3 regions of the Planococcus versutus genome follow, and region 2 is predicted to be linked to each of the others. Evidence: riboswitches for the same ligand, from Rfam matches in the RefSeq annotation. Region 2 holds a riboswitch; each other region holds the start of a gene.
The links. Region 2 has a riboswitch for cobalamin ahead of I858_RS07845 (hypothetical protein). Riboswitches for the same ligand answer to the same signal wherever they lie in the genome.
Positions count from the first base shown of each region.

Region 1: it holds a riboswitch for cobalamin, as region 2 does, so the genes downstream of both, I858_RS15725 (acyl-CoA thioesterase) here and I858_RS07845 (hypothetical protein) in region 2, are expected to answer to the same signal.
Region 3: it holds a riboswitch for cobalamin, as region 2 does, so the genes downstream of both, I858_RS13545 (ABC transporter substrate-binding protein) here and I858_RS07845 (hypothetical protein) in region 2, are expected to answer to the same signal.

Region 1 covers NZ_CP016540.2:3,125,740-3,128,899, forward strand. The annotation lists partial or broken gene I858_RS15720 (ribonucleoside-diphosphate reductase subunit alpha) at 1-659, opposite strand, end outside; gene I858_RS15725 (acyl-CoA thioesterase) at 661-1,146, opposite strand; cobalamin riboswitch at 1,295-1,471, opposite strand; gene I858_RS15730 (DUF3934 family protein) at 1,671-1,856, opposite strand; gene I858_RS15735 (TetR/AcrR family transcriptional regulator) at 1,944-2,549, opposite strand; gene I858_RS15740 (GTP pyrophosphokinase) at 2,564-3,160, opposite strand, start outside.
Region 2 covers NZ_CP016540.2:1,541,735-1,544,894, forward strand. The annotation lists gene I858_RS07840 (HNH endonuclease) at 477-1,436, shown strand; cobalamin riboswitch at 1,481-1,674, shown strand; gene I858_RS07845 (hypothetical protein) at 1,838-2,383, shown strand; gene I858_RS07850 (ABC transporter substrate-binding protein) at 2,383-3,160, shown strand, end outside.
Region 3 covers NZ_CP016540.2:2,691,273-2,694,432, forward strand. The annotation lists gene I858_RS13540 (FecCD family ABC transporter permease) at 1-255, opposite strand, end outside; gene I858_RS13545 (ABC transporter substrate-binding protein) at 248-1,219, opposite strand; cobalamin riboswitch at 1,376-1,563, opposite strand; gene argS (arginine--tRNA ligase) at 1,610-3,160, opposite strand, start outside.

The DNA.
Region 1 (3,160 bases), 1.6 Mb from region 2:
ACCGTATCGATAAAGCACGAAGACAATTGCCCAAAACTTTTACCTGCATTTGATAAAGTTGGTGTGGCTACCGTCATATACAAATGACTCATTGCCCAGTACGCTTCTTTTACTAGTTCTAAACGACGTTCTTTCGGTTCGTTTTGCATTAACGTCATGGCAATAACTAAAAAGCGCTCTTGCGGAAGTTCAAACAACTGGCCTTCAAAGTCTTTTGCCAAATAACGATCAGCCAGTAAAAACAAACCGATATAATTAAACAGCAAATCCCGATTCGGCTCGATTTCTTGACCTATTTCTGTAATCTCTTCTTGTGAATACGAAGCTAAGAGCTCTTTTGAGTAAATTCCGACTTGTGTTAATGCTTTAATTAACTCATAAAAGTCACCATATTTTTTTGCAGCGGAATAATTGCGACTGCTTGCGGCTTTCTTATACAAATCACTGACATACAACTCTGCCGCTACGTAAGTCCAATCTGGCTCGTCCATTGTGATGCGATTTAATGCATAAAGTAAGGATTGCTCGCCTTTTGCTTGTTCAGCGAGTTTTGATGCTCGCGCTAGTAGCTCGCGCGTATCTAGTCCATAAACCTCAGTTGCTCGCTTGAGCGCTTTTTCTACTGCGTCCATTTCTGTTATATCTGTTTTCATATTCATATCAGCATAACTCCTTTGCGAATTCGTTCACTTTCATGCGTCGTTGTTTCCGCTCCTGTGCGCTTTTAAATAATTCTTTTTCAGCAAGAGTTTCTGGTATAACGCCAGCGACCGGTGTCGGTTTGCCGTCAATGTCAACTGCCACCATTGTTAAGATTGCTGTAGTGGTCAAATTTCTTTTGCCATTTTCAATTTGCTGACATTCGGCTTTAACATACACTTCCATCGACGTTCTACCTGTTGAAATCACAACTCCTTCTAAGATGAAGATGTCTCCCACTTTAGCTGATGATAAGAAATTCACTGTGTCAATCGAAGCTGTTACGACTGCTTTGCCACTATGTCTCATCGCTGTAATGGCCGCAATTTCATCAATATACGCCAGTACCGTTCCACCAAATATCGTTCCTAAATGATTCGTATCCGGAGGCAACACTAATTTTGTTTGAATCGTTCTTGCTACACCCGCTGCTAATGGTTCTGTCATGATTGCATTTCCTCCTTCTATGTAAAACAAAAAAACCCATTCTCTTAGAGAGGATGGATTGGAGAACGTAGAATAGCGAATAACGGCAGCAAAAAACAGCCGCTTACGCAGAATATCTTCGTTATCCTTCTCAACTCCCGGAGAAGATTATAAACTTAGAACAAAGGCAGGTTTCCTGGCTTGTGCGTCGTCCTCTGCTATCTCCTTCCCGCCCATTGGACAGTGGAATATGATAAGCTCGTCAGCACTACAGTTGCGGGAACAGCTCCGGAATTACCGGATTCCCTTTTAATCCTTTTCAGGCACCTTTGTTATCGATTTTCACTATATATAGTAATTTTTAAGATAAAAAAACTAAATGTTGTATCTATAAACTATAAACCACTTTCAATTGTTTAACAAGTGATTTTGAATTTTCATAGTTATTGATTCCAAAGACCTCGTAACAATCTCCATTTCGTTCAAAGTAACAAGAATTTTTAAACAATAAAAAAAGATGTCTTTTGGACATCCAATTTTTCTATTTATGCATCTACCCATTCAGCAGCTCGTTCTTTTTCTGTTTTAGGTTCTTCTGCTTTTTTCGTATTTTTGCTTGTATAAGGTTTGAAACTTTTGGCTTTGTTAGCTCCAGCTTTCCATCGTGTCCAGCCTTTTTTACCGGTTCCTTGACCTGTACCGCTCTTTACTTTTGCTTTTGCTTTGCTCATTTTAATCACTCCATTACTGCTACATTACTGCAACGATGAAATACAGCTTATCACATTAAGCCACAAAATTAAACAGCAATGTTCTTGTTACCCACGTGAAAGTCCCGTTCCTAGCAACTTTAATTCTAGTTCATAATTAGCGATAGACTCTTCCACCGTTAAGTTTTTAGCAAAATATTCAATCCAATTTCTTATAGTCACCGACATGATGATTTTAAGTAAATGATATAGTTCTTTGTTGTCCGAACTATTCAACTTGTTCTTATCGATTAAACTACTGATTCTTCTGAATTCCTCTTCAGATTCTTCTTCGTCAACAATCTTGATAAACTTAGTTTCAACTTGTTCGGTCATATTTAAAAGCACGTTTCTTTTAAAGTCGAGCAATTCTTCTTCTTTCACAGTGGTCTGGTAAAACTCGCTCATAGCTTGAAATAGATCTCCATTTTTTGTTTCAAGTATATCTCTAAATATCTTTTTGCGCCCTGCTGTATAGCCGTTTAGTAAGTAAAAATAAAGGTCTTCTTTTCCTTCAAAATACTGATAAAAACTACCGCGAGAAATCCCAGCAGCTTTAACAATATTGGCAATTGATGCATCTGATAAAGACGCATTTGAAAATTCTTCTTTTGCTATATCAATTAAATGCTGCTGTTTTTCAATAGATAAGTTATAAAAAGTTAGCTTTGGCAATTTTCTCTTCCTTTCTACAGATTCACGTCAGTTTGTTCGATTAACGTGAAATTTTTTGGCAAATAGAACCGTTCTTTGTCGATAAAGATTTCAGAAAAATCTTCTTCGACTTCGACTTGGTCTTTCAGCTTGTTCATGCGCAATTGAATTTTCTCCATTTTGCGATCTAGATGAGCTGCCGACTCTGCTGATTCTTTTAACTCTCTAATGATATCAGCTGGAACTTCTTTGTTGTATTTATAGTAGATTTTATGTTCGAGACTAGCCCAAAAATCCATTGCAATGGTTCTAATTTGTACTTCTACGCACACTTCTTCTACACGGTCCGACATGAAAACAGGAACTACTAGCAATAAATGCAAACTGCGATAACCATTTGACTTTGGATTTTTAATGTAATCTTTGACTTCAAGAACTTTCAAATCATCTTGATGTTGCAGCATCGCGCTCAGGCGATAAATATCGGTCTCAAACGAACATGTAATTCGAATGCCCGCAATGTCTGTAATAGTCGCTTTAATATCCGAATGAGAAAGTTCAATTCCTTTTTTTGCTGCTTTTCTCATAATGCTTTCAGGCGTTTTCACTCTTGAACTGACATTTTCTATTGG
Region 2 (3,160 bases):
TTTAGTAAATCGTATATGAGGAATATAGGGAAATGGTAAAACAGTCGCTGAAGTGTAGTGGCTGTTTTTGTGTGACGGCGCTTGTCGGATCTACACGGGCGCTTACGCTTTTGAGTGTCCAGCTTCAGCGCCCAGGTCCTCGAGTCGCTTCAGCTTTACCACAATGGCTGAAAAACGCCATTGCCGGTAAAGCTTCCAGCGCTTGTCGGACCTACACGGGCGCTTGTGCTTTTGAGTGTCCAGCTTCAGCGCCTAGGTCCTCGAGTCGCTTCAGCTTTACCACAATGGCTGAAAAACGCCATTGCCGGTAAAGCTTCCAGCGCTTGTCGGACCTACACGGGCGCTTACGCTTTTCTTAAACCCAACAAAAGCTTTGAAATTGAGTTAAAATAGAAGAAGAGGTTTGGGTTTGATTAAATTGTTTTACTACATAGGAGTCATTAGATTGGATCAACATTATTATTAGGAGGCCATTCATGAATAGTTTCATTGTTATGCAAGGAGAGACGTACCACGAAGAGCGAAATGCAGGACTTCTTTGGACACCGCAGATGGATAAATCGGGAATGGTGCCACATTCTTGGAACCGTATGCAAGAAGTTAAAAAAGGAGATATCGTTTTTCATTATGTGAAAGGATTTGTAGTGGCTATTAGTCGTGTTCAAGAAGATTGTACGAAAAGTATAATACCCAAAAAGTTCAACGAACATCAAGGTGAAGAAGCGGCGTTTATCAGTTATGTTGCTTACCGAGAATTGGAATACCCATTGCACGTAAAGAATTTCTTCCAAGAAATTGAACCGTTATTGCCAATGAAGTATTCAGCATTTCAAGAAGATGCAGGTGGCAACTCTGGTTATTTGTATCCGTGTAATGAAGAATTAGCGATAAAGTTGTTAGAATTGATAAGTTCATTAAATATTTTCACGCTCGAAGTCGAACAATTGGAATTATCAATGGAAGTCATCAAGAAAACCGGACATGATCCATTGCTTAGTTTAATTGCAGAAGCAGAGCTGGAAATCAAAACGAAGATGCGTCGGGGGAAAGCGCAATTTAGAGAAAGTTTATTGCCACTTTGGAATGGAGAATGTCCACTTTGCGGAATTGCGATTGGAGAAGTGCTAAGAGCAACACATGCCAAACCTTGGAAAGACAGTTCAACATCAGAGCGATTAGATCCCTATAATGGTGTGTTGCTATGTGCCAATCATTGTGCATTGTATTTGGCTGGATATATCGCATTTACTGGGGGAGGACGTCTCCATATCTCAAGCCAAATTCCCGAGGAAGATTACTCGATTTATCGGTTGAAAAAAAACTTAAAAATAACTGTATCACCAGAACATGCATCTTATTTAAGATGGCACAAACGAGTCGTATTTGCCGAACCGCGCAAAGTGAAACTACGAAAAAATGAAAACGGAATGATTTGAATGCATCTTTTGTCTTGTAGGATGTGCTACACTAAAACAAAGTGAATAATCATGCAGAAAAAAGGTGCTGATTCGTCAGCATAACAGGGAACTCGGTTACATTCCGAGGCTGTTTCCGCAACTGTAAGTGCGTATGAAATAAGAAAACACCACTGTTTAGATTGAACAGCTAAACGGGAAGGTTCTTAAAGTAAATCGATGCACAAGCCAGGAGACCTACCTTTTTTTGAACGTATTTTTACTCTTCGGAAGATAAGGGAATCATACGGCACGTCTCTATTTTTGACTGCTCGAGTATGTCTTTAAATAGTTATGCCGCCGTCCTCTTTTGAGGGCGGCTTTTTGCTGTTTGGAGAGCGTTCAATGCAGTGATTTTCACCAACTAAAAGTGAGGTGAGAAGATGAAAAAAGATATGCGGTTTCTTTGTTATCCATTTATGCGTGAATCTGCAGCAACTGTAGATTTTGAAATTCGAACCGACTCGTTAACTACACGGATTGGGGAAGCTTTGTCATTAACAAAGGATATTGAAGTGATTCAACGAGACTTGCAGATACTACAACCCATGGCGTATCATTTGAACGGCTCTGTTCGCGGGAAAGTGGCTATACAGGATGAAGATTTGCAAATGTTAAGTAATATGTATGATTATTATGTAAACTTCACAAGAGACAAAATTGGCAATTTTGTTTTGCCACAAGGAACGCATGCTGCTTGTGTTTTGCACGTCTGTCGCAGTGAAGCGAAAAAATCCGTTCGTGCTCTACATAAAGTAAGCGTAGAACGAGACGTGCCTGAAATTCTTTTCAATTATGCGCATCTGCTAGCCAATGTTTTGTTTACAATGGCTGTGTATGTTAATCAACATCATGGCGTGGAAGAAATTCCATTTGTCAGCAAGTCTTATCCAACGAGACCAAAAAAGAAAGAAGTGACCAAAAGCTAATGAAAATATCTTTATTTAAGTTCGCATCCATCGGTGTAATGGCATTAACTCTTAGTGCGTGTCAGTCTGACACAACAGAAAAATCAGAAACCGAAACTAAACCAAAAGAACAAACAAGTTATACAGTTACTGACGACTTAGACAATGCATTAACATTTGAAACAGTTCCTGCTACTGTGGTTTCTTTAATTCCAAGCAACACGGAAATATTGTATGAAATTGGAGCTGGTGATAAATTAATTGGCGCAACTGATTATGACACATATCCAGCTGAAGCTGCAGAAGTTGAACGAGTTTCTGACTCAGTTGTTTTTAATGCAGAGCGTATTATCGAATTAGATCCAGATGTCGTGATTGGTTATTCGACAGGTGCACCAACAGGTTATGAAGAATTAGAAGCTGCGGGTATTCAAGTGTTTGTTATTGAATCTGCCGAATCTTTTGAAGATGTTTATGGAGATATTGAACAAATTTCAACGGTTATGGGGCTTGAAGATAAAGGTGAAGAAGTAAACGACTCAATCAAAGAACAAATTGAAAAAGTACAAGAAAAAGTTGAATCGATCGATGCAACAAAACAACTATATTTTGAAATTAGTCCTTCTCCGGAACTTTATACGGCAGGAGAAAAAACTTTCCAACAAGAAATATTAAATCATGCAAATGTTGAAAACATTTTTGGTGATCTTGAAGGATGGCCGAAAATTTCTGAAGAAGAAGTAATTAAGCGCAATCCCAAAATCATTACAACAACGGTTTCGTATACAGACGATCCAA
Region 3 (3,160 bases), 1.1 Mb from region 2:
GTAAGGATCGGCCAATGGATTTTTTAAAAGCCCTTGGAATGCAGCACCAGCAATTGCCAGTGCTGCTCCAACAAGTCCCGCCAAAATTACACGCGGCATACGGATATTCCATAAAATATTGGCTGCCGCTTCATCGGAGGCAGGATTCCACAACACGGATGGTGATATCGATACCGTTCCAACCGTTACTCCTAATAAAATTGTTGCTACTAAAGTTAGTAGAGAAACCCCGTAAGCTATAACGTTTTTACTCATTGAAAACATCAGGGTAAACTGCCTGCGCCATTTCCATCAATCCGGCTGTTAATCGTGGACCTGAACGAGTGAGCATGTCCGAGTCTAGACTATAGATAGCGTCTTCTTTCACAGCTGTTACTTCTGCAAAGCCGCCACGTGTTTTAATTTGACCCACTGCATCTTCAACATACCCGCCTTCAGTCGTGATGATCACGTCTGGATTAGCTGCAACGATTGCTTCTGGGTCCATGCTGATCCAGCCTTCCAAATCGCCAGCTACGTTTTTAGCATTGATTATTGATAGCATTTCATCCATGAATGTGCCGCTTCCTGTCGTGAAGATGTCCGGCTGACTGCCGACTTCCAAAAAGACAGTTTTTGGTTCTTCAATCGTTGCTGCTAGTTTTTCAATTTCAGCTACTTGTACTTCCATTTCGGATACAATTTTTTCTGCTTCTTCCATTGCACCTGTCGCTTGTGCGATAGTTGAAATGGAATCATATACTTCATCAAAGCTCTCTGCGTTTTGAACAACAAACACTTCAAGACCTGCATCACGCAATTGTTGCAACCCAGCATCGCCCACACCCAGTCCTGATTCATGTGCGAGTACTAAGTCTGGTTGAAGACTAATAATTTTTTCCACATTAAATTCTTGCCCACCAATTTTTTCAACGTCTGCTGTTGCTTCTGGATAATTATCAAAATCCGAGACCCCTACAATTTTCTCATCTAATCCAAGTTCGTAAGCAATTTCTGTATTCGACGGAATCATTGAAACGATTGCTTCAGGTTCTTCTTCAATGACAATTTCATCGCCAACGGCGTCTACCAATGTTACTGGAAATTCAACTTCTGCTACTTCTGTCGGTGGTTCTGCTGGTGTTTCAATATCTTTTTCAGGTGTTGTTGTCTCCCCGCACCCTGCCAGTATAATGGCTGCTACTCCTGCTGTTGCGCCAAACTTCCAAAACTTTTTCATACATATAATCCCCTTTAGTTGTCATTTTTATGCACTAACAAATGCGTTCAATTGTTCCTGTCATCAGAATAAGAAAAATCCCCCGCAACATTCTGCGAGAGATTAAAAGGACGCCATAAAAAAGCATGCGCATCCAGCCTTTCCTCGCAGGCATATGGGTTTGTTGTCATAAAGGCAGGTCTCCTGGCTTGTGATCACGGGTTTTTTGCACCTTCCCAAAGCGTTGCTTCAGTGGCATGTTGCAAATTCCTCTCACATACAGTGGCGGGACCGCGCCGGAATGGAACCGGCTTCCCTTTTAACTCATGTTCTTAGACATAAGCACCTTTATGAATCGCTATTAAGTTTTGTTTCTGGGTTTCATTATACACGCAAATGATCGGTTTTCGCTTACATTTTTTCAGGAGCTTTGACGCCCACTGTTTTTAATGCATTGGCTAAAGTTGTTTTTACAGCTGTGATTAACGCTAAACGCGCACTTGTCATTTCCACATTTGTCGCATCCAATACTTTATTGGCGTTATAGAAGCTGTGGAAATGGGACGCCAATTCATGAATGTACGTCGTAATACGGTGAGGTGCACGCTGTTTAGCAGCATCTGCAATCACTTGCGGAAAATCACCGATTTTCTTCAAGACATCAATTTCTTTTTCCGAAGTCAATAAATTCAAGTGCTCTTCTGATGCCAACAAGCCTTGTTCTTCTGCTTGACGTAAAATCGAACTAATACGAGCATGCGCATATTGGGAGTAATACACCGGATTTTCGTTTGACTGTGAAACAGCCAAGTCCAAATCAAAATCCATATGGGAATCCCCTGAACGCATTGCGAAGAAATAACGCACAGCATCCAAGCCAACTAATTCTACTAGCTCACGCATGGTTACAGCTTTACCGGTACGTTTACTCATTTTCATTTTTTCGCCGTCTTTGTACAATTGCACCATTTGAATAACGCTCACTTCAAGCGTATCACGGTCATAGCCAAGCGCTTCTATTGCTGCTTTCATGCGCGGAATATACCCGTGATGATCAGCTCCCCATACATTGATTAGCTTATTGAATCCACGCTGCAACTTATCTTCATGGTACGCAATATCCGGCATTAAATACGTATACGTACCGTCGTTTTTAATTAATACACGGTCTTTGTCGTCACCGAATGTTGTTGAGCGGAACCAAGTTGCACCTTCTTCTTCGAATACGTGACCATTTGCGCGCAATTTAGCCAATGCTTCGTCAATTTTGCCATTTTTGTAAAGAGCTGATTCTGGATACCACTCGTCAAATTCAACACGAAAATCAGCTAAATCTTGTTGCAATTTAGCAAGCTCTACTTTTAAGCCATGTTGACGGAACGCTTCAAAACGCGCTTCGTGTGTCATGTCGCTAAATTTGTCACCATGCTCTTGCACTAATGCTTGCGCGATGTCTTTAATGTCTTGTCCGCGATAGCCATTTTCTGGCATGCTGTCGCCTTTACCCAGTGCTTCAAAATAACGTGCTTCAATCGACAACGCCAAATTATTGATTTGATTGCCAGCATCATTGATGTAATATTCACGTGATACATTATATCCTGCAAAATCCAATACGTTGCATAAAGAATCACCGACTGAAGATCCACGAGCATGACCTAGGTGTAAGTCGCCAGTGGGATTAGCCGATACGAACTCTACTTGAATGCGTTCGCCGGCGCCAGCAGTGGAACGGCCATATTCAGCTTTTTGTTCAAGTACTGTTTTGATGACAGTTTGTAAATAATCTTTTTTGATCGTGATGTTGATAAATCCAGGTCCTGCGATTTCTACCGTCTCAATGTTTGCCATATCTTTATCCAGGTTCGCTACGATAGCTTCTGCGATTGCACGAGGTGCTTTTTTAGCCAACCGCGTTAATTGCATGGCAATATTGGTCGCGTAATCCCCATTTGTTTTGTC